Nitratidesulfovibrio vulgaris str. Hildenborough: one gene and its partner. The main gene of each other region encodes a partner of the protein of the gene in region 2 in a complex. Links are inferred from orthologs where the notes say so. Each region holds a gene or a part of one and is shown on either strand. Other genes may lie near its edges. The genes, in order: DVU_RS15180 and fliM.

The links.
Region 1: the proteins of fliM (region 2) and DVU_RS15180 are in contact, whole or in part, in a crystal structure (PDB 1F4V), measured with the Escherichia coli proteins. The link is inferred for Nitratidesulfovibrio vulgaris str. Hildenborough from one-to-one orthologs.

The regions. Positions count from the first base shown.
Region 1 is NC_002937.3:3,392,031-3,402,866, forward strand. What follows is about bases 3,078-5,805. They hold DVU_RS15180 (chemotaxis response regulator CheY), read right to left. Parts: upstream 4,768-5,805; coding sequence 4,387-4,767; downstream 3,078-4,386. Other genes in these bases: DVU_RS15165 (hypothetical protein), read right to left, coding at 3,078-3,286; DVU_RS15170 (hypothetical protein), read right to left, coding at 3,297-3,626; DVU_RS15175 (flagellar basal body-associated FliL family protein), read right to left, coding at 3,628-4,311; DVU_RS15185 (FliA/WhiG family RNA polymerase sigma factor), read right to left, coding at 4,790-5,587; DVU_RS15190 (MinD/ParA family protein), read right to left, coding at 5,541-5,805. Also shown: DVU_RS15150 (hypothetical protein), read right to left, coding at 1-570; DVU_RS15155 (pyridoxal phosphate-dependent aminotransferase), read right to left, coding at 657-1,829; DNA/RNA nuclease SfsA, read left to right, coding at 2,096-2,824; more of DVU_RS15165, read right to left, coding at 2,864-3,077; more of DVU_RS15190, read right to left, coding at 5,806-6,356; DVU_RS15195 (flagellar biosynthesis protein FlhF), read right to left, coding at 6,368-7,465; flagellar biosynthesis protein FlhA, read right to left, coding at 7,465-9,576; flagellar biosynthesis protein FlhB, read right to left, coding at 9,652-10,725. UniProt on the Escherichia coli protein: Involved in the transmission of sensory signals from the chemoreceptors to the flagellar motors.
Region 2 is NC_002937.3:996,740-1,007,744, forward strand. Bases 6,581-9,477 are described here. They hold fliM (flagellar motor switch protein FliM), read left to right. Parts: upstream 6,581-7,487; coding sequence 7,488-8,468; downstream 8,469-9,477. Other genes in these bases: DVU_RS04305 (ASKHA domain-containing protein), read right to left, coding at 6,581-6,764; DVU_RS04310 (hypothetical protein), read left to right, coding at 6,906-7,352; DVU_RS04320 (tRNA pseudouridine synthase A), read right to left, coding at 9,068-9,477. In the rest of the region: single-stranded-DNA-specific exonuclease RecJ, read left to right, coding at 1-641; lipA (lipoyl synthase), read right to left, coding at 740-1,636; lipoyl(octanoyl) transferase LipB, read right to left, coding at 1,566-2,222; DVU_RS04300 (small ribosomal subunit Rsm22 family protein), read right to left, coding at 2,209-5,148; more of DVU_RS04305, read right to left, coding at 5,160-6,580; more of DVU_RS04320, read right to left, coding at 9,478-9,961; DVU_RS04325 (MotE family protein), read right to left, coding at 9,963-10,664; flagellar export protein FliJ, read right to left, coding at 10,624-11,005. UniProt on the Escherichia coli protein: FliM is one of three proteins (FliG, FliN, FliM) that forms the rotor-mounted switch complex (C ring), located at the base of the basal body.

The DNA of each region.
Region 1 (10,836 bases), 2.4 Mb from region 2 along the record:
GGGCAGGCTGACCAGCCCGTGGGTGTCGGCCTCCTGACGCATGAAGCCGTGGGCCACATCGGTGACGAGCAGCATGTTCTCGCGCCACGACTCGCCGAGGTGACCGCGAAGCCACTCGCGGGCCAGCAGGTACTGGGCCACGGTCTCGATGGTCCCGCCCGACTTGCTCACCGCCACCACGATGGTCTCGCGGGCGGGCAGCGTGGCGAACCACGCTTCGAGGGTGTCGGCATCGATGTTGTCGGCAATCCACAGGCAGGGGCCGGTATGTCCGGGCCTGTCCTGCGAGGGGTGAAACGCCTTCTGCAGGGCGCGCGCGCCGAGGGCCGACCCGCCTATGCCCAGCAGCACCATGTGCCTGAAGCGACGAAGGCGGGGCGTGAGCGCCTCCAGCGAGGCGATGAGGTCTTCGGCATAGGGCATGTCCACGAAAGGCAGACGCCCCGCGGAAAGTTCCGTGGCGAATCGATGGGCGATGTCGGCATGGCGCAGGGCGAAGGGTGCTTCCTGCTGTCCCTCCAGACGTCCTGTCCATGCGTTCGTCCAGTCCAGACGGTGCATTGCGGGCATGGTGTCCTCCTTGTTCCGGTACGACGAGGCCCGCAGTCCCGGAGGCGGGACCACGGGCCGATGGTAACGCAAGACGGGGCCGACGGCTAGCCGAACAGTACCTTGGCGACGCGCGAGAGCGCATCTTCGAGCACATCGTCCGCCACGGCGTACGAGAACCTGATGCACTTGTCGTCGCCGAAGGCGGAACCGGGCACCAGCGCCACCTGCGCCTCTTCGAGAAGACGGGTGCATACGGCGGCCGAATCGGGCATGGAGGCGTTGTAGTGCCGGTGGATGTCGGCGAAGAGGTAGAACGCACCGTCGGGGCGCGGGCACACCACGTCCTTCCAGCCGGAGATGATGTCATAGGCGAGGTCGCGACGGCGCACGAAGGCGCACCGCATCTCCTCCACGGCATCGTAGGGACCGGTCAGGGCGGCGAGGGCGGCCTTCTGGGCGATGGAGCATATGTTGGACGTGGACTGCCCCTGAATCTTGGCCACGGCCTTCACGAGGTCGGGGTGGGCAAGCACATAGCCCACGCGCCACCCGGTCATGGCAAAGGTTTTGGCGAGGCCGTTGACCACCGCCACCCTGTCGGGGAAGCGCTGCCACCAGCCGGAGACGCTCACGGGCTGCATGTCGCCGTAGACGAGGCGGTCGTATATCTCGTCGGCGATGACGAAGATGTCATGGTCGACGGCCCACTGCATGAGGGCGTCCATCTCCTCGCGGGTGTAGCACGCACCCGTGGGGTTGGAGGGCGAATTGAGCAGCAGCACCCGTGTTCTGGGGGTGCGGTGCGCATCGAGTTCGGCGGGGGTTATCTTGAAGCCGCGCTCGGCGGGCGAGGGCACGAACACGGGCACACCCTCGGCAAGCTGCACCAGCGCAGGATAGCTCACCCAGTAGGGCGCGGGCACGAGCACCTCGTCGCCGGGGTTGAGCAGTGCCTGAAAGAGGTTGTACAGTGCCTGCTTGCCGCCGTTGGTCACGATGGTGGCCTCGGCGGGGGCTTCGACCCCGTAGCATCGACCGAAGTAGCCCGCCACCGCCTCTCGCAGTTCGATGATGCCGGGCACGGGGGTGTAGCGGGTGAAACCCTCGTCGATGGCTCTCTTGGCCGCCTCGCAGATGTGCGCGGGTGTGCCGAAATCAGGCTCGCCCACGGCGAGGCTGACGACCTTCACCCCACGGGCCTTGAGTTCGAGCGCCTTGGCGTTGACGGCGAGCGTGGCGGAAGGTTTGATGCGGGTAAGACGATCCGAGATGTTCATGTCCGAATCCTCGCGGGATATGATGGGGCGTGGCCCTGACAGTCGAGGAAGGCGTCGTCCGCAAGCCGTTCTGGCTGACATGCCCTTCCGCCATGGCGCGGCGCACATGGGCGCGTCCGGCGCCGTAGCGCGCTGCAACAATGCGCATCGACTGCTGGCGCTTGGTATCAGGTTGCAAGGTGCGTGTAAATCGCACTGTGAAACAAGGCCCTGCAAGGCTTCAGGGATGGGGTGGGACAATGGATGCACCAGTGGGGAAGGACGACATGCGAAAGATACTGCTCCCCTATCCGGCAGGATGCGCGACCGGGACGTTCGTGCGCCGCGTCAAACGCTTCAGTGTGGAGATGACGCGCGACGGCGAAAGCGTGTGGGTACACAGCAACAATTCAGGCAGCATGCTGGGATTGCTGCGCCCCGGCGCCACCATGCTGGCATCCCCTGCCGCCAACCCCGACCGCAAGCTGGCGTGGACGCATGAGGCCATGCGCTGTCATGGCGACGGGCCGCAAGGCTTCTGGGTGGGGGTCAACACTTCGGTGCCCAACCGCATGGTCGAAGCGGCGTTCCATGCCGGACGCCTGCCATGGGCGCAGGGCTACGATACCTTCCGGCGTGAACGCAAGCGGGGCGACAGCCGCCTCGACGCCCGTCTCGACGGCCCCGGACTGCCGACGCTGTGGGTGGAGTGCAAGAACGTGACGATGGTGGAGGATGATGTGGCGTGCTTCCCCGACGCGGTGACCGAACGTGGCAGCAAGCACCTGCGCGAGATGATGGACATCGTGTCGCGCGGCGAACGCGCCGCCATGTTCTACCTCGTGCAACGCCCCGACGGACTGTGCTTCGGCCCCGCCGATGTCATCGACCCGCAGTACGCAGCCCTCTTCTGGGAGGCGGTGGATGCGGGGGTCGAGATGTACCCGCACCGTGGCATCGTCTCCCCGGTAGGTATCGACCTTAGTGGGGTGCTGCCGCTTACGCGATGCAGGTGAGGTGGGGGGAGACAGACAGGCGCTTCAAACCAAGACCCCCTACCTCTCCCCGGCCCGTGCGAGGATGATCTCAACCTCGTCGCGGGCGAGGCCCGTCACACGGGCGAGGTCTTCGATGGTGCGCCCCTTGCGTCGACCGTTGACGATGACCTCGCGCAGGAAGTGGGGCGAACGGCTCACCTCTTCCGCCTGCCGGATGAGCTTCTCCATGGTGGCGGCGCGCTCCTCGAGTTCCATGTCGAGTCGGCGCAACTCATGTTGACGCTGGGCGAACGAGGCCACCAGTTCGGCTTCGAGTTCGGCGTTCTGGCGCAGGCGTTCGAGCAGGCTCTCCTGATTGGCCTGCAACCGCGAGAGCAGCGTCTCGGAACGGCGCAACCGCACGAAGAAGAGCAGCAGAAGGCCCAGCAGGGCCACTTCGGCGAGGGAAAAGAGGGCTATTGTCCAGAGGGATAGCTGCATGGGGGCGGTCTCAGACCTTGATGTTCACGAAGTTGCCCGTCCACGGGTCCTGCGGGGTTTCGGGCGTATCGTCGTCTTCAGGGGGGGGCGGCTTGCGGCGCGGCGGGGGACGGCGCTGACGCCCCCGGCTTCTGCCTTGTTCCTGCCGGGTCTGGACACCGGGCGAATGCTCGGCGTTGTCGGTCTTCTGCACCTGCTCACGGTCATGCAGCAGAGCCTCCTTCGCGACCTCCTGCGCTGTCGAACGCGCAAGTTCCGGTTGCGTCTGCGCATCATGCGCCAGACGCTCCGTATGTCCCAGCTGCGCCAGCAGCACCGGAAGCGAAGGGTCGATGGTCATGCTACTTCACCAGATAGTTCTCTATGAGCAGGTCCTCCAGCTTGCCGAGGCTCAGATAGCCGTTGATGATGGTGAGCAGGTCTTTCTTGAGCGTCTCGGCATTCGCCCCGTCCGTCAAAAAAACCAGCGACTTGTTCTTGAGGTAATAATACACCGCATCGCGGATGACCACCTTTTTGCCCTGTATCTCATGGATGAGCTTGGGGTCGGTGGCGGGGGCGGCGAACTTGCACACCAGAAAGCGAATCTGACCGTCCATGTCGCGCTGTTCGACCCAGAAGGGTTCCAGCGAGACGACCGGTGTCGATGCCTTGGGAACTTCGACGGGCGCAGGTTCAGACGGGACGACGACGGTCTTGGGCCCTGCCGGCTTTTCTGGCGGCGTACGCAGCACGAACCACCATGTGGCACCGCCGCCGCCCACAAGCAGCAACAGCACCGCAGCCGCGATGATGAGCAGCTTGCGATTGGCGAAGAGCGACTTCTTGGCGGGCTTCTCTTCAGGAATGTCGAGCGAGAGCGAGGTCTCGGCCTTCGGGGGGGGCGGGGGCGTCTCGACTTCGGGGATGAGGAATGGCGCGTCGTCGAGGTCGAGTTCGACCTTCTCTTCAGCGCGAGACATGGCCAGCCCCGCGTCGAGAGGGGCGGTATCGGGCTGGGCCTTGCCGGAAAGGTCTTCGGGCATGCGTTTCTCTGATGCCGCCCGCATAAGGACGGGTCGGACAGGGGTGGCGCGGCCTTATGCGACCGCGCCCGGAAATCAACCGAAGATCTTGTCGATCTTCTGCTTCATGGTCTCGGCAGTGAACGGCTTGACGATGTAGTTCGACACCTTGGCCTGCACGGCTTCGATGATGTTCTCCTGCTGCGCTTCGGCGGTGACCATGAGGAACGGCATGTCGCCGAACTCTTCGCTGGCGCGCACCTTGCGAAGCAGTTCGATGCCCGTCATGTTGGGCATGTTCCAGTCGGAGATGACGAAGTCGACCCTATCCTTGTTCAGGGTCTCCCACGCGGTGGTGCCGTCGTCAGCCTCGATGACGTTGGAGAATCCAAGCTGGCGGAGGATGTTCTTGATGATCCTGCGCATGGTGGAGAAATCGTCCACGACGAGGATACGCATATTCGGATTCGCAGGCATCTGAGGCTCCTTGCACGCTGTGCTAGACGGCGTCGTGCTCGCCGTAATGGTTGCGGAATTCGCGACGCAGCCTACCCAGCGCCTGTGAGTGCAACTGCGAGACCCGCCCCTCGGTGATGCCCATGACTTCTGCGGTTTCGCGCATGTTCAGTTCATCACTGTAATATAATGACAATACCAACTTCTCTCTTGGTGTCAATTCGTCGATGAGAGAGGCCACGCGCTCGATGAGCTCTTGCGTGGCTGCGGTCTGCATGGGGTCGGCGTCCGACTGCGGGCCGCCTTCACCCGCCAGCGAATCCTGCATAGCCTCCAGCGAGAGGCACAGCTGGTTCTGCAACGCCTCAAGGCCCAGTCGTACATCCTTCTCGTCCAACCCCGTGGCCTTCTGCAAGTCTTCTTCAGTGGCGCGCCGCCCCGTCTCGTGCTCGATGCGCTGCATGGCCTCGTCAAGCTGTCGCACCCGTTGCCGCAGACTTCGCGGGAACCAGTCGAGCCTTCGCAACTCGTCGAGCATGGCCCCACGGATGCGGCTTTCGGCGTAGGTCTCGAAGCGGATGCCCAATTGCGGCTTGAACTTGCCAAGTGCCTCCATGAGACCCAGCGTACCAGCGCTGATGAGTTCGCCAAGCTCGACGTTGCGCGGCAGCTTGGCCTTCAGGCGCAGGGCGAGGAAGCGTATCTTGGGCGCGTAATGACGGACGATGGCCTCCTTCTCCGCCGGGGCGAAGTCGGGCCATGCCGTCGTTCCGGCCTCAAGCGCCTCCCAAGGGCTAGCTGCGGAAGAGCAGCTTTTTCCAGAAGAACTTGATGTTACCATCCAGAGCCGCCGGAACGTCCCACGTTTGTACGGTCGCCGCCACCTGACGCACGGCGCGGCAGGCGGGGCTGTCGAGGGCCACCGAGCAGAACGGACGCTGGCTCACCACCGCCTTGCGGACGATGGGGTCGCGGGGGACGAAGCCCGCGAGGTCGAGCGATACGCCGCTCAAGAAGTGGTCGCAGGCCTTGTACAGGCGCGTGAACATCTCTTTCGCGCCGCGTTCGTCGGTGGCCATGTTCACCAGTACCTTGAAATGCTCCACCCCGTGGTTGAGCTTGAGCACCTTGATGAGCGCGTAGGCGTCGGTCAGCGAGGTGGGTTCGGGCGTGAGCACCACCAGCCGCTGTTGCGCAGCAAGGTTGAAATACAGGACATTGTCGTTGATACCGGCCCCGGTGTCCACGACAAGGTAGTCCACCCTGTCTTCCAGCGCGTCCAGCGCCTCGAGCAACTCGAGTTTCTGCCCCGTGGAGAGCGAGAGCATCTCGCTCATGCCGGATGACGCAGGCAGGATGTCGAAACCGTAGGGCGTGGGGCACAGCACCTCGTCGAGGGTCGCGCCGTCATGGAAGAGATGGAAGAGATTGCGCTGCGGGGTCAGGCCGAGCACCACGTCGACGTTGGCAAGACCGAGGTCGGCGTCAAGAAGCACGACGCGTTTGCCCGCCGCGGCGAGGCAGCAGGCGAGGTTCACGGAGAGGTTCGTCTTGCCCACTCCCCCCTTGCCGGAGGTGACGGAAAAGACCAGTGGCAGTTCAGCGTGCATCGGCAGCTCCACTATGGTTGACGGGCCGCGGGGCCGTCGGAGGTTCGTCCGGGCAACTGGCGCTTGAAGACCAGCCGCCACAGTGCGCTCTCGCTGGCGGAGACGAGGCTGCCACGCAGCCCCGGCCCGAACGAGAGGGCGGACACGGGCAGACCGTTCGCCGCGGCGACGTTGACCAGTGTTCCGTAAGTACAGGCTTCGTCCAGCTTCGTCCAGACGATGCTTGCGGTTCCGGGTGCGCCGTAGCGGTTCACGAAGTCCGCCGTCTGCTGCCCCCCGCAGTGCGGGGGCAACACGAGGTGCACCGCCACATCGTCACCGCCCAGACCGAGATGGGCGAGGCGTTGCGTCAGGGTCTCGCCTCGGGCGAGTCCGGGCAGGTCGACGAAGACGCGGTCTGCGTCACAATCGAGGGCCGCGCGCATGGCACCGTCGTCGGCGGCCTCGGCATAGCCGAAACCGGAGAGTTCGGCCCAGTGGCGCAGCAGCAGCCTGCCGTTGCCGCGCTCGCAGTCGGCGTTGACCACCTGCACGCGCCCGCCTGCGGATTCCGCCCCCTGACCGCGCAGGGCCATGCGCACCAGCGTGGTCGTCTTGCCGCTGCCGAAGGGCCCGGCGAAGACGTGCACCCGCTGCGGCCACGCCTCGCGCGACCACGGCTTCACCGGCACCATGCCGGTGAGCGGTTCGAGAACCGAGGCGCCCGGCGAGGTCAGCAGCCGACGGTACAGGGACATGAGCACAGTATCCTCCACGCCCTCGCGTTCAAGGAACTCCAGTGCAAGCCGCTGGCGCGGGGTGAGCTGTTCGAGGCGCAGCCCCGGCTTCATCAGGGCGAGCAGGTGTTCCTTGATGCACGACCATTCGCGATGCCACGACTCCCAGCCGGCGGGCAGTTGCGAGGGGTCGCCCCCGTCTGCCGCCGCACCCGCCCCATGGGGCGTGCTGCCGTTGCCGTTGCGCTCCACGCCTGCGGTCACCTCGCAGAAACGGCGTCCCTCCTTGCGACCGGAACGGGTGGAGAGAATGACGGCGTCAGGGCCGAGTTCGCTCTTTATCTGGGCCAGTACGGCCTGCGTAGAGGGGCCTGTGTACGTCTTTACCTGCATCAGTCGACCACCACGTTACCTACGGCCTGAAGCCGGATGTCAGGGGGAATCTCCGCTTGCGAGAGCACGGGGATGTTGGGGAGAAAGCGCATGAGCAACTGGGCGAGATGGGGGCGAGTGCCGGGCTGCGTGAGCACAACGGGTTGACCGTCGGTGCCCACGGCATTCTCCACCTGCGTGTTGACGCTCTGGATGAGCCGCTGCGCGGTGGATGGGTTGAGAGCGAGATAGGCGCCGCCTTCGGTCTGGCGGATGGAGTCCTGAAGAGTGCGTTCCACATTGGCGTCGAGCGTGATGATGGGCAGCGTGCCTTCGCTGTCCATGTGCGGCTTGACGATGCTGCGCGCGAGACGTTCGCGGACGTATTCGGTGAGGGTGTCGGGGTTCTTGATGGCGGGGCCGTAGTCGGCCAGTGTCTCGACCACCGAAAGCAGGTCGCGCACCGAGACGTTCTCGCGCACGAGGTTCTGGAGCACCTTCTGCACCACACCCAGTGAAAGGACGCCGGGAACCAGTTCCTCCACGGCCTTGGGGGCGTGCTTGGAGAGGTTGTCGAGCAGTCCCTGCACTTCCTGTCTGCCGAGGAACTCGGAAAGATGACGGCGGAAGACCTCGGTGAGGTGCGTGGCGATGACCGTGGACGGGTCCACCACCGTGTACCCAGCCAGCATGGCCTCTTCCTTCTGCGATTCTGGAATCCACAGCGCGGGCAGGTTGAACGCGGGCTCGCGCGTCTCGATGCCCTGAATGCGGTGGCGCGCCGTGCCGGGGTCCATGGCGAGGAGATGGTCGATGAGAATCTCCGCCGACGTCACCTGGTTGCCCTTGATGAGCAGGGCATACTGCCCCGGCTTCAGCTGGAGGTTGTCGCGCAGGTGCAGCGAGGGGATGACCACGCCCATGTCCAGCGCGAACTGACGGCGGATGGAACGGATGCGCGTGAGCAGGTTGCCGTTCTGCTCCTCGTCCACCAGCGGAATGAGGCCGTAGCCCACTTCAAGTTCCAGCGCGTCGAGGGGCAGCAGCGCCTGCACCTCTTCGGGGGTGTCGAGGCTGTCGCCCTTGCCCTTGGCGGCCTTGCCGCCAGCCCGCTTGGCGTCTCCCTGCGCTTCGTCCCCGTCGCGGTCGCCAAGCAGCTTGGCGAAGAAGAAGAGCGAGGCCGAGAAGATGAGGAAGGGCACCGTGGGCAGTCCCGGCACGAGGGCGAAGAGCAGCAGCACCCCGGAGACGAGGCGCATGGCGCGGGAGTTGTAGGTCAGCTGGCCGAGGAACTCTTCACCCATCTTCGCTTCGGAGGCAGCACGCGACACGATGATGCCCGCCGCCGTCGAGACGATGATGGAGGGGATGGTGGAGACGAGACCGTCACCGACGGTGAGCAGGGTGTAGGTGGTCAGGGCGTCGCGCCACGGCATGTCCTTCTGGATGATGCCGACAAGCAGGCCGCCGATGATGTTGATGAGGGTGATGAACATGCCCGCGTTCACGTCACCGGAGACGAACTTGCCCGCACCGTCCATGGCGCCGTAGAAGTCGGCCTCCTTGCGGATGTTCTTGCGGCGTTCGTTGGCCTCCGTCTCGTCGATGAGTCCGGCGTTGAGGTCGGCTTCGATGGCCATCTGCTTGCCGGGCATGGCGTCGAGGGTGAAGCGCGCGGCCACTTCGGCGATGCGGGTGGTACCCGCCGTGATGACGTTCTTGTTCAGGATGAACAGGATCATGAAGATGACCGCGCCGATGACATAGCTGCCGCCGACGACGAACTCGCCGAAGGCGCGAATGACCTCGCCCGCGGCGTCCGTCCCTTCGTCGCCGTGCAGCAGGATGAGTCGCGTCGAAGCCACGTTGAGCGCAAGGCGCAGCAGGGTGGTCACCAGCAGCAGCGACGGGAAGATGGAGAACTCCAGCGGCGACATCATGAACATGGAGGTGACGAGAATCACCAGCGAAAGCGAGATGCTGCAACAGAGCAGGATGTCGAGGAAGAACGTGGGCAGGGGCACCAGCATGACGAAGAGGATCGTCACCACGCCCCCGGCAAGCAGGATGTCGCCCTGTTTGGCGAAACGGGCGTAATCTATGCGGGGAGCGACACCGGGTTGCGAAGCCATGCTTTTGACACCTGTCTGCCGGGTTTCCGGCGTTCCGGGGTTGTCTTTCGGGTTTCCGGGCATCCCCGGACGGGGCTACACCCCGCGCGCCTGCGGCCTGAACTTGGCGAGGCCCGCGAGAATGGCGGCCACGGCCTTGTAGAGTTCGGCGGGGATCATGTCCCCGACTTCAACACTCTTATACAAGGCCCGTGCCAGCGGCTTGTTCTCGCGGATGGGCACGTTGTGCTCGCGGGCCACCTCGCGGATGCGCTTGGCCAGATGGTCGGCACCCATGGCGACCACGATGGGGGCGGGGGCCGCGGTCACGTCGTAACGCAGCGCCACGGCGATGTGCGTGGGGTTGGTTATGACCACGTCCGCCGTGGGCACCTCCTTCAGCATGCGCTGGGCCATGACCTTCATCATCTTCTGCCGCTGCTGCGACTTGACCACGGGGTCGCCTTCCGCCTGCTTGCGTTCGTCCTTCACCTCGTCCTTGGTCATCTTGAGGTTCTCGTTGTAGTCCCAGCGCGTGTACCAGAGGTCCACGGCGGCGATGATGACCATGGGCACGAGGGCGTACTTCACCATGCGTGCCCCCGTCTCCAGCATGTAGACGGCGATGCCCGACATGTCGGCGAAGTAGAGGGGCAGCAGGTTCAGCATCTCCTGCTTGAGCACGATGATGGGCGCGATGCCGATGAACACGGCCTGAAGCAGGCTTTTGCCGAGGCGTATGAGCGTCTGCGGCGAAATGAACATGCGCTTCAGGGCGTTGATGACGTTGAAGCGCGACCAGTCCAGTTTGAAGACCTCGGTCGTCCACAGCTTGCCCACCTGAAGACGCATGGCGATGAAGGCGGCAAGGCCGATGAACAGCATGATGGGCAGAAGCATGATGGCGAGTTCGCCCGCACTCCACAACAGCAGCGAGTAGACCGTCTGTTCATTGGGCGTGAAGTCGTGCGGACGCGAGAGGAAGAAACGAAAGACCTCCTGCATGTGCTCGTTGAGCACACCCAGCATGAACGTGATCGCCACAAGGCCCGCGAAGGTGGTGACCGCCTTGGAGACCTCCTGCGACTTGGCGACGTTACCCTTGTTGCGCGCCTTGTTGAGGCGTTTTCGGGTCGCCTGTTCTGTTCTGCTGGGGTCTTTCTGTGCCATGTGTCATGTCCTTTCCGTGAAGGGCCTCGCCCCTCTCTTCGTCATGGCCGGATACGGCCTGCCCCCATATTCCGGGCACCATATCTGGGCACCACAGCCGGGCGGCGCGTG
Region 2 (11,005 bases):
ACTGGCACCCCGGCGTCATCGGCATCGTCGCCTCGCGCATCGTGGAGGCCTACTACAGGCCCACACTCATCCTGTGCACAGAAGGGGAGACGTTGAAGGGGTCGGGGCGTTCGGTGTCGGAATTCGACCTGCATGCAGGGCTTTCACAGTGCGCCGACCTGTTCCTTGGCTTCGGGGGGCACAGGCAGGCCGCCGGCATGAGCCTGAAGACCTCGGCGCTCGATGCATTGCGCGAACGGTTCGATACCGTGGTGCGTCAGGCCCTCGGCGATACGCCGTTGACGGCATCGCTGAAGCTGGATGGCGACCTCGGCTTCGAGCACGCTTCGGATTTCACGGTGCTCAAGGAACTCGAGATGTTGCAGCCTTTCGGCACAGGCAACGCCGAACCCGTCTTCGCGTCGCCTCCGCTTCTTGTGCGCGGGTTGCGACGCTTCGGCAAGGCACGGGAACATGTGGAACTCGAACTCACCGACGAGTCGTGCGGGGTGACGCTGCATGCCAAGGCATGGCGGCAGTCCGGAGAATTCTCCGACAGGCTGCGTGGAACGCGGATACGCCTCGCCTACACGCCGCGCATCGACAGGTATTCCGGTGCGGCGTCCGTCGACTTGCGGATACGAGACTGGCAACCCGCGTGATGCTGTCATGAGTACGGCTGGCTAGCTGGCCAATGGGCGGAAGGCCATCAATCCCCGGCGCACAGGCAGTCGATGCCGCGTGTGCCGGGTTTCTTTCTTCAGGCAGGTTCCGTGCGGAGGGTGCACAGGGCGTTATAGGCGCTTTCGGCGTTGTAGCTGCTACGCACCAGCGGTGCGGAGAACACGAAGGGAATGCCCATGCCCCGGCCACACGCGGCGAAGCTTTCGAAAGTATCAGGATGCACGTAGCGTTCGACGGGGGGATGCTGGCGCGAAGGGCGCATGTACTGCCCGATGGTGACGATGTCACAGCCGCAATCGGCGAGGTCGGCGAGAACCCCCTCGACCTCTGTGTCATTCTCGCCAAGGCCGACCATGAGTCCACTCTTGGCCACGCCACCTGCAGCCTTCACACGTCGCAGCAGTTCGAGGCTTTGCCTGTAGTCGGCCTGCGGGCGGATGCGGGCGTAGTGTGCGGGGGGGGTCTCCACATTGTGGTTCACGATATGCGGTGCAGCCGCCATGACAGTGCGCAAGGCTGCATGGTCGCCCCTGAAGTCGGGAATGAGGACTTCGACCGTGGCGGCGGGCAACGCTGCGCGAAGCCGTGTGATGGTGGCGGCGAAGTGTGCCGCCCCGCCATCGTCGAGGTCGTCGCGCGTCACGGACGTGACGACCACATGCCGCAGGGCGAGTCGTGCCGCAGCCTCGGCGACGCGCCGGGGTTCATCGGGGTCTGGCGGGGACACATGGCCCGGCGTGATGTTGCAGAACGCGCAGTTGCGGGTACAGACGTTGCCGAGGATGAGGAAGGTGGCCGTGCCCGACGAGAAGCACTCGAACATGTTCGGGCACTTGGCGCTGTTGCATACGGTGTTCAGCCCGAGCCCTTCGACCAGTGCGCGGGTGTCGGCAAAGGTGTGGCTACAGGGCAGCTTCACCCGCAGCCACGGCGGGATGCGTAAAGATGGCGAGGAATTGTCGGGTGAGGACATCCTTGACCTCCTGCATGGTGACTGAGTCGTCGTCCAGTTCGCGGTGGAGTGATGTGGCCTCCGCGTCGGGAAGGCCGCAGAGCGTGATCAGATTGAAGAGGGACAGGTCGCGCCCCACGTTGAGGGCGAGACCGTGGTAGGTCGTCCAGCGGCGCACGGCGACGCCGATGGAGCAGATCTTGCGGTTGTCGATCCACACACCCGGGCGTCCCTCATGCCGTGAGGCCTCAAGGCCGAAGGTGTGAAGGGTTCGCAACACGACTTCTTCGAGGTCATGGAAGAAGCTGCGTAGTCCCCCCGGTCGTCTTTCGATGCGGAAGACCGGATAGGCAACCAGTTGCCCCGGAAAATGGCAGGTGATGTTGCCACCTCGCGACGACTGGGCGAGTTCGATGCCCCGTTCGGCGAGAAAGCCACGCCCCGCGTGCAGGTTCTCAATGCCGCCGTTGCGGCCCAGCGTGATGACGGGCGGGTGTTCGACGAGATAGAGGGTGTCTTCGCCCCCTGTCGAAACCTCGCCGAGGCGGGCCGTCTGCACGGCCTCCGCCTCGGCGTAGGAAAGTGAACCGAGATCAATCGTCAGCATGGCCTTCGCCGTTACCACCGTTGCCGCCCTCATCGTCGCGTTTCATGCGTCGGTGAGGAGCACCGGCAGGGCCTTCGCCCTTACGGTGGGGTCTGGGCTGATGCTGCGAGAAGCGAGGCCCGCCGTGCCTGTCGCCGCCGAAGCCCTCTTTACGGAACGGGGGCTTGCGGTCACCGAAGCCACCCTTGCCACCGTCCCGGTCGCGCTGGGGACCGTTGCCCCCCTCGTCGCGGGGCTTGCGCCCGAAGCCGGAACCAAGCGGGTCATGCCTGAACGGGGGCTTGCGCACACCTTCGGCATCACCCTCGCGCCTGAAGGCGGGCTTGCGGTCCCTGAACCCACCTTCGCCGCCGCGGTCACGGTCGTCACGGCCTTCACGGCGGAAGCCGCCCTGCGGCCTGTCGCCGAATTCGCGGGGCTTGCGTCCGAAGTCGTCACCGTCCCTGCGGAAGGCGGGCTTGCGGTCGAAACCTTCGCCGCCCTCGCGCCTGAAGGCGGGCTTGCGGTCCCTGAACCCACCTTCGCCGCCGCGGTCACGGTCGTCACGGCCCTCACGGCGGAAGCCGCCTTGCGGCCTGTCGCCGAATTCGCGGGGCTTGCGTCCGAAGTCGTCACCGTCCCTGCGGAAGGCGGGCTTACGGTCGAAACCTTCGCCGCCCTCGCGCCTGAAGGCGGGCTTGCGGTCCCTGAACCCACCCTCACCGCCACGGTCACGGTCGTCACGGCCTTCACGGCGGAAGCCGCCCTGCGGCCTGTCGCCGAATTCGCGGGGCTTGCGTCCGAAGTCGTCACCGTCCCTGCGGAAGGCGGGCTTACGGTCGAAACCTTCGCCACCCTCACGCCTGAAGGCGGGCTTGCGGTCCCTGAACCCACCCTCGCCGCCGCGGTCCTCACGGCGGAAGCCGCCCTGCGGCCTGTCGCCGAATTCGCGGGGCTTGCGCCCGAAGTCGTCACCGTCCCTGCGGAAGGCGGGCTTACGGTCGAAACCTTCGCCGCCCTCGCGCCTGAAGGCGGGCTTGCGGTCCCTGAACCCACCTTCGCCGCCGCGGTCACGGTCGTCACGACCCTCACGGCGGAAACCGCCCTGCGGCCTGTCGCCGAATTCGCGGGGCTTGCGTCCGAAGTCGTCACCGTCCCTGCGGAAGGCAGGCTTGCGGTCGAAACCTTCGCCACCCTCACGCCTGAAGGCGGGCTTGCGGTCCCTGAACTCACCCTCGCCTCCGCGGTCACGGTCGTCACGGCCCTCACGGCGGAAGCCGCCCTGCGGCCTGTCGCCGAATTCGCGGGGCTTGCGTCCGAAGTCGTCACCGTCCCTGCGGAAGGCGGGCTTACGGTCGAACCCTTCGCCACCCTCGCGCCTGAAGGCGGGCTTGCGGTCCCTGAACCCACCCTCGCCGCCGCGGTCACGGTCGTCACGGCCCTCACGGCGGAAGCCGCCCTGCGGCCTGTCGCCGAATTCGCGGGGCTTGCGTCCGAAGTCGTCACCGTCCCTGCGGAAGGCGGGCTTACGGTCGAACCCTTCGCCACCCTCGCGCCTGAAGGCGGGCTTGCGGTCCCTGAACCCACCCTCACCGCCACGGTCACGGTCGTCACGGCCTTCACGGCGGAAGCCGCCCTGCGGCCTGTCGCCGAAGCTCCTGCGTTCGCCGCCTCCGCGCCGGTCGGAGCGTCCTTCGTCGTTGCGGGCGAAGTTCTTGGGAGTTCTCGAAAAGCCGACGCGCTCGCCGTCTGCGAAGGCCTCGTCATCAGAGCCCTCGGCGTTCGCCGCGTTCGGGGCAAGTCCCTGAACGACACCTTCGTCATCGACCCAACCCGCGAAAAGTCCGCCGGACTTGCCATCGGTGCGCGGTTCTTCAGGCCATGCGGCCTTGACCAGCGCGCCGGAGATGAGCGGGCGCGCATCGTACAGCAGGGTCAGGCCTTCTGCGCTGCAACCGTAGCGTACGGGCTCGCGGCGTCCCGGAATGGGGAAGACGGCAGAGATGACACGCACCATGTCTCCTGCGGGCGGGGTGGTGGCGTGACTCAGGAACACGAAGCTGAGGCTCGCGGTGTCGCGTTCGAAGCCCGCTTCACGAGAAATGTCAGTGAGCCACTGCGGCGCGTCGTGCACGCTGAAGGTGAAGTGACACCAGCTCGACCTTTTGGCGGCGAGCATGGGGCATTCATCATGATGCGGGCAGGGCGCTTCGGGCGCGAGTCCGTTCTCGATGGCTGCCTGACGGAGCATGGTCACCAGCTTGCCGCCAAGGCGGGACCCCGGTTCGACGAACAGAGCCTTGCCGCCGGGGGCGAGACTGTCGCGGAGTGCCTCGGCCACTTCGAAGAGCCTGTCTTCGAGCAGCTGGTCGGCGCGGGGTTGCAGTTCGTTAAGGACGTTGCCGCCCATGACGAGGATGTTCTTGCCATAGTTCTCGCGCAGGGCGTTCTCGACGGTGCCCCGCAGCGTGTGCAGCGTCCAAGGGCATTCTTCGCCCGCAATCTTGCGGAACAGGGCGCGTCCGACATCAAGCACGTGGGGCGAGATGTCGCCGCAGGTGAGCGTCAACGCGACAGTGCGCAATTCGGGGCGCGCAATCCACAGGGCGATGGGCAGGGTGAAGGGGCCGCTGCCCACGTCCAGCACATGCCCCCCGGCGCATTGTTCGGGGGTGGGCAGGTCGAGCGAGGGTAGCAGGCGGCCCAGCCGGAACACGTTCCAAGGCAGGAAGTGCCGAACATAGGCCGAGAAGAGGCGGGGCGAGGCCCAGTACGATTCCGAGAGATTGCCGCGCTCGGAGGTGAGCGAAGCCGAAAGTTCCTGTATGGCGTTGGGCAGGTCGCGGCGATGCGCGCTGCGCAGCGGCATGACGGCGTCGATGGCTTCGGGCAGGGCGTCCATCACCTTGCGAAGCTCGGCATCGAGCGGTTTGAAGAGTCTGTTCATGGAAACTCCGTTCAGAAGTGGAAATGCATGTGCCGCAGGAAAGCGGCGGAAAAGTCGGGCGCAGCCGTCAGGTCGACGACAGTGCAGCCTTCGCGCCATGTGTTCAGGGTGTCGCGCAACGGGGGCGAGGTGAGCAGAAGTTCGGCCCCCCTGAGGGATGTGTTGCCCACCGCGCGCGTCCTTCCACCCGAACCGGGCGGGATGAAGCCGAGACCTTCGAGGTCGGCGGGCAGCGCGTGCTGTCCCAATGCCCCTGCGAGGTGGATGCCCGAAAGGGCGTGTGAAGGCATCTGGGCCGTGGCGAGCAGGCGTTCGAATGCCAGCGAGAAGGCCGCCTTCACTTTGAGTATCTCTTCGATGTCTCTCGCAGCGAGGTAGAGGCCTCGCGCGAGTGGTAGACAGGGTTCGCCCCGGTGGCTGACGATGGAACGGGCCATACGTGCCGCCAGTGGGGAGGAGGGAGATTGGATGAAACGCCCGTCCACGTCAAGCAGTCCGGCACGCAGAAGGGCGTGTACGAGAGAAATATATCCCGTTCCGCTGATGCCGTCGGCCTCGCCGCCGTCAAGGACGTAGGGGACGAGCCCGCCGGGAGTGAGGGTGAAGGAGGTTATGGCCCCCCTCTGCGCCACGGTGCCGAACGTGAGGCCGATGCCTTCAAGCGCGGGGCCGAGGGCTACGCTGGTGACAAGGGTGCGCTCAGGGGACAGCGCCAGCACGAACTCCCCGTTGGTGCCAAGGTCGGCCAGCACGAAGGGGAAGGCGGGGGCATGGTCGGTGAGCACTGCAAGGTAGCCCGCCGAAAGGTCGCCTCCTACGAACGGGGCGGGCAGGGGAGGAATCCATGCGGGCGGCAGCCCCGGCAAAGCCAGGGCGGTCCCCCCTCGCATCTCGAGACGGTAGGGCGCGGAAGCCAGCCCTTCGACGCTTTCATCGGCGAGGATGGCTGTCATGGCCGTGTTGCCCGCCACGCAGAGTTCCTCGACCCGGCTTTCGTATCCACAGGCGGTGGTTGGCTCGTCTCCTGAACCTGCCGGCGGCACAGCGTCGGCGGTTGCTGGCGTACCCTCCACATCGGCGACGATGCGTCGCAACGCCTGCAGCACCAACTCGCGCAGCCTGCCGCGTCCCTTGTCCGAACGTGCCATCGCTATGCGCGACATGACGTCGCTTCCCGCCCCCATTTGCGGGTTGGTTTCACTGCCCTGTGCGGCGACCGTGCCGTCGGGGGCAAGCAGACTCCATTGCAGTGAGGTCGTACCTAGGTCGACGGCGAGGCGGAACGGCCCGGGGTGTTTCGGGCGTGATGCATGCCGGTGAGGCATGACCGGGAGAGGCACATGCACCACCATGCCGTGGGCAGGCGCATGGCGACAGGCAAGCCGCCAGCCTGCGGAGATGTCTTCGGCGGAGAAGAACTCTCGGTCGTCTTCATGCGGTGCAGGTGCGGCTTCAGTGATGCGTACCCGGCAGCGACCGCAGCGTGCCAGCCCGGAGCATAGCGGGGGCGAGGCAAGTCCTGCATCCACCCATATCAGCCGGGCGAGAGTCGACGTCTCGCCGAGGGTCTGTCTGATGGAACGGTCGGTTGCATCGATGATGGTGCAAGATGTCACTGGCGTTGTCTCCGGATGGGGCTGCATGAAGCGTAGATGCCTGTGGCGGCGTGCAGCTGAAGTGAATCATTGCCTAACATATGCCGATGATGTACCTTTCTGATATATGTACTAGTATATCCGCATAACGGGAATAGCGACATGCTCGGTTTTGGAATCTTCATCGGTTTCGTTCTGCTCATGGGCGGGTTGATGTACACGCAGGCCCGCAGCGGACGGCGTGAGACTCTCCTGCAAGCCATGCGCGAACAGAAGCGTGTCGCTATGCTTGAATTGCGTACGGTGCAGGACAGCGTCGTGCAACTCAAGCAACTCGAACTGCAACTGCGTCGTCGTGTCGATGCCATCGAAGAAGAGCAGGACAGGTTGCAACGCATGGCCGAGGCCCGTTTGGGCGTATCACACGAAACACTCGTGGATGCATTGCTGGCCGATGGCGTGCTGAGCACCGATTCGCTGGCACGCCTCCGCGCCTATGCTTCCCAGACCGCTTCCGGGCAGGCATTGCCCGATATCGCCGTCATGCTTGGCCTGCTCACCCCGGAAGCCCTCTCCGCAGCGCGCCGCAAGTACCCCGGGCTCGAATAGCCAGTACACTGGCCCCTATCTTGCAACGTAAAAGAGGGCGGCAGGATGCGCCCTTTCCTTGACCCGGAAGATGGCTGGCCCTATTCTACGTTCGTCGCATTGCGATTATACATGTCTTGGAGCTGACGTACCACCATGAACAAGATTCTGGCACAGGACGAGGTAGACGCCCTTCTGCGCGGTCTCTCCGGCGGAGAGATCGAGAGCGAGACGGACATACAGCATGATGACTCGGGCATCGTGCCCTTCGACCTTGCGAATCAGGATCGTATCATCCGTGGACGGATGCCCGTCCTCGAGATCGTCAACGACAGGTTCGCCCGGCTGTGCACCAATGCGCTCAGCAACGCGGTCCGCAAGCGTGTGGAACTGAATCCCATCTCCATCGACATGACCAAGTTCGGCGACTTCATGCGGTCGCTGCCCGTGCCCACCAGCATCAACATCTTCAAGATGGAACCGTTGCGCGGCAACGCCATCATCGTCGTCGACTCCCGGCTGGTGTTCGCACTGGTCGAGAACTTCTTCGGCGGGTCCGGTAGCCAGCCCAAGATAGAGGGTCGCGAGTTCACGCGCATCGAGCAGGCCATCGTGGACAGGGTGATTCATATCGCCCTCGACAACATGGAAGAGTCGTGGCGCCCCGTGCATGACGTGCACCTTGAACTGGTGCGTTCCGAGATCAACCCGCAATTCGCCGCCATCGTGCCGCCCAGTGACGTGGTGGTGGTCATCACCTTCGAGGTGGAACTCGACAGCGCCATCGGGTCCATGGTCATCTGCCTGCCCTATGCCACCATCGAGCCCATCCGTTCCAAGCTTCACGCCAGTTTCCAGACCGAACGCCTCGAAGTCGACCATGCATGGGTCGCCCGTCTGAAGGAACGCCTCATGGAGACGCCGGTGGAACTCAAGGTGCGCTTCGGCGAGACCAAGATCACAGGCAACCAGTTGCTGCGGCTTCAGGTGGGTGATGTGCTGCTGCTCGATACCGACACCGACGACATGCTCGAGGTGACCATCGCGGGCGTCACCAAATTCTGGGGGCTTGGCGGCACGGTCAAGGCCAACAAGGCGTTCCAGATCGTCAAGGAAGAGGAACCCCGCTACACGTGATGCCGTGCGCAAAGGGGAGGCCTGCCCCCCGTCATGGGAATACCGGGCGGGACGAAAGGGCTTGCGCCGTCTTCGGAGCGCGACAGTGAGGCCTTGGCGACGCAGTCCCCCGACCATGGAACGTGGGTGCATATCCCCGATGCCTGATGGTGTCGGCAGTCAGTGACGGCAGTGGAGATCTTCTTTCCACGACGCCTTCTTCAAAGCCCGTAAGGGCTTTTTTCGCGTCCTGTGCCATGCGGCATGAACATGTTTCCATCTGGTTCCTGATGGGAAGCGAGCCTGGTCTTGAGTGCTGTTGGTTAGCCTTTAGGCCGGTGCTGGGCCGTTTCAATCCCATTCCTGCACCTGACGTACCGAAGGGCATCGTGCCGCCCCTCCTGTCGGACGGGCCGTGAACGCCAATGGGCACTCGGCGTGTCTGACGGGTGGACCACAGCTGCCTGCCAGCGGTATGGCCACATCCCGTGTAGGGCGGAGGTCTTCGCCCCCGAGGCTCGTGCAGGGGAGAAGGGGTGCGCAGAGGAGGCATGGGACGGCGATGCATCGTCCCTCGCAGATGGGGCCAGCGGGAAGAGGGGGGCGCGAAAAGGGTGACGTCAGCGGGCGTAGGGGTAGTCGCAAGGTGGATAATAGACTTCCGAAAGTGTGAGCCCACAGGCTGGCGCGGTGGCAGGGGCCCGCGAACGGTCGAGGGTCGCCATGATGCCCGGCACGTCATCGGCGGCGAGGGCACCGCGTCCTACAGCCACCAGCAGACCCATCATGTTGCGCACCATCTGCTTGAGGAACCCGTCCCCCTCGAAGGACCACACAAGCTCAAGCCCGATGCCCGCCAGCGGATGTCCAGCCGTTGCGGGAGGCTGGTCAGGGTGCGTGCCCGTGCATCGCCATGAGGTGTATGGTTCGCTACACGTGAGCAGGGCCCCGGCTGGCAATGTCCCTGAGGGGCAGCGCCTGATGGCATGGACGGTTCGCACCGTCGAGGTGACGTCGGTCCCCTGATTCTGGAAGGCTGCGAAGTCGTGCGTGCCCGCAAGGTGGCGCGCCGCCCTGTCCATGGCATAGACGTCGAGGGGGCCGGTGGCCCACACCTGACCGTGAAGCTTGGGGGGGATGAACCGGCGCGTCAGCCACAGCCTGTAGGTATAGCGTTTGCCAAGGGCATCGAAGCGGGCATGGAAGTCGTCGGCTGCGCGGCGCACATCGAGGATGCAGATGTCGTCAGGCAACTGGGCGTTGATGGCCTTCTGCCAGTCGACACCAAGCTTGTGGTCGGGGATGTCCACGTGCGCCACCTGCCCGTCGGCATGGACTCCCGCGTCGGTACGTCCTGCGGCATGGAGTCGGACCTGTTCACCTGCCATGCGCGAGACGATGGGTTCGAGCACTCCCTGAACGGTGCGGGGGCGCGGGCGTGTGGCATGTTCCTGAACTTGCCAGCCATGCAGGTCTGTGCCCTTGTAGGCGATGGTCAGTCTGAGGCGGGCCATGCTATTCAAGCGGCAGTTGCATCCGGGTGAGGGCTTCGGAGAGACGGGCGGCTTTCTTGGCGTCCACGAACGTGAGAATCTCTCCCGCCTGTCTGCCTCGCATGCCCGCCAGTATCTTGACGGCGATGCGCTCGTCGAGCGTTTCGAGCACCGCAGCGGCCTGTTTGGCCTTCATGTTCGTGTACACATCGACAAGATGCCGGAACTTCTCATCCTTCATGCCTTGCGCTTCCTTGATCATGGCTTGCAGCTTCGATTCGAGCGATTGCAATTCCTCAAGGCGCGTGTCGACCTGATGTTGCAACTGGCGCAGTTCCTGCTCGCGGCGTGAAAGGTCTTCCTGCTTGCGCTGGAGCGTTTCGCGGTTCATGAGGTCGCCGGCGGGCGTCGGGATTTCGGGTTGCGTCGTTTGCGGAGGTGTCGCCTCGGCTGCCATGGCTACGCCCATGCCGGGCGCGGAAGCCTTTCCACGCGCAGCCGGTGCGTCGGCGGGTGGTGTCTGCGGGGCAGGTATCTCCTGGGCCTTATGGGGTGCCGTGAGCGATGCCACCGAGGTGAGAGCCTCTCCGAGAAGGGGCCGCAACATTTCCGGCAGGTCAAGGGCGAGACCGAGCAGCAGCGACAGCTTGATGGCTGCCACGAACACCAGCCAGCGGCAAAGCCTAGAAAGACGGAGCCCTGAACCGGAGGGTTGCCGTTTCATCGTAGGTGCGCTGTTCGGCGAGCTTTTCTGCGCTGGCATGTCGTTCCGCCTGTTTGGTCTTGAGTTTTTCGAGCAGCTTGCGTTCCTGTGCGCGCTGCACGAGCAGCATTCGCGCATCCTCTCTTGCCTGGGCAAGCATCACGAGATTACGCAGCGCGGCGACGAGGTCGGACTTCAGGGCCGTGACGTAGTGGTCGAGAAGCCAGTGTTCGTTGGGAGAAGTGACGTTCTCGTACAGTTTCTTCTCATTTTCGGCAACCTGCGCGCGCAAGGCGTCCACTCTGGCTTCTGCGCGTTCGTGTTCGCGCTGGGCCTGTGCGAAGCGGAGTTTCGCCTGTTCT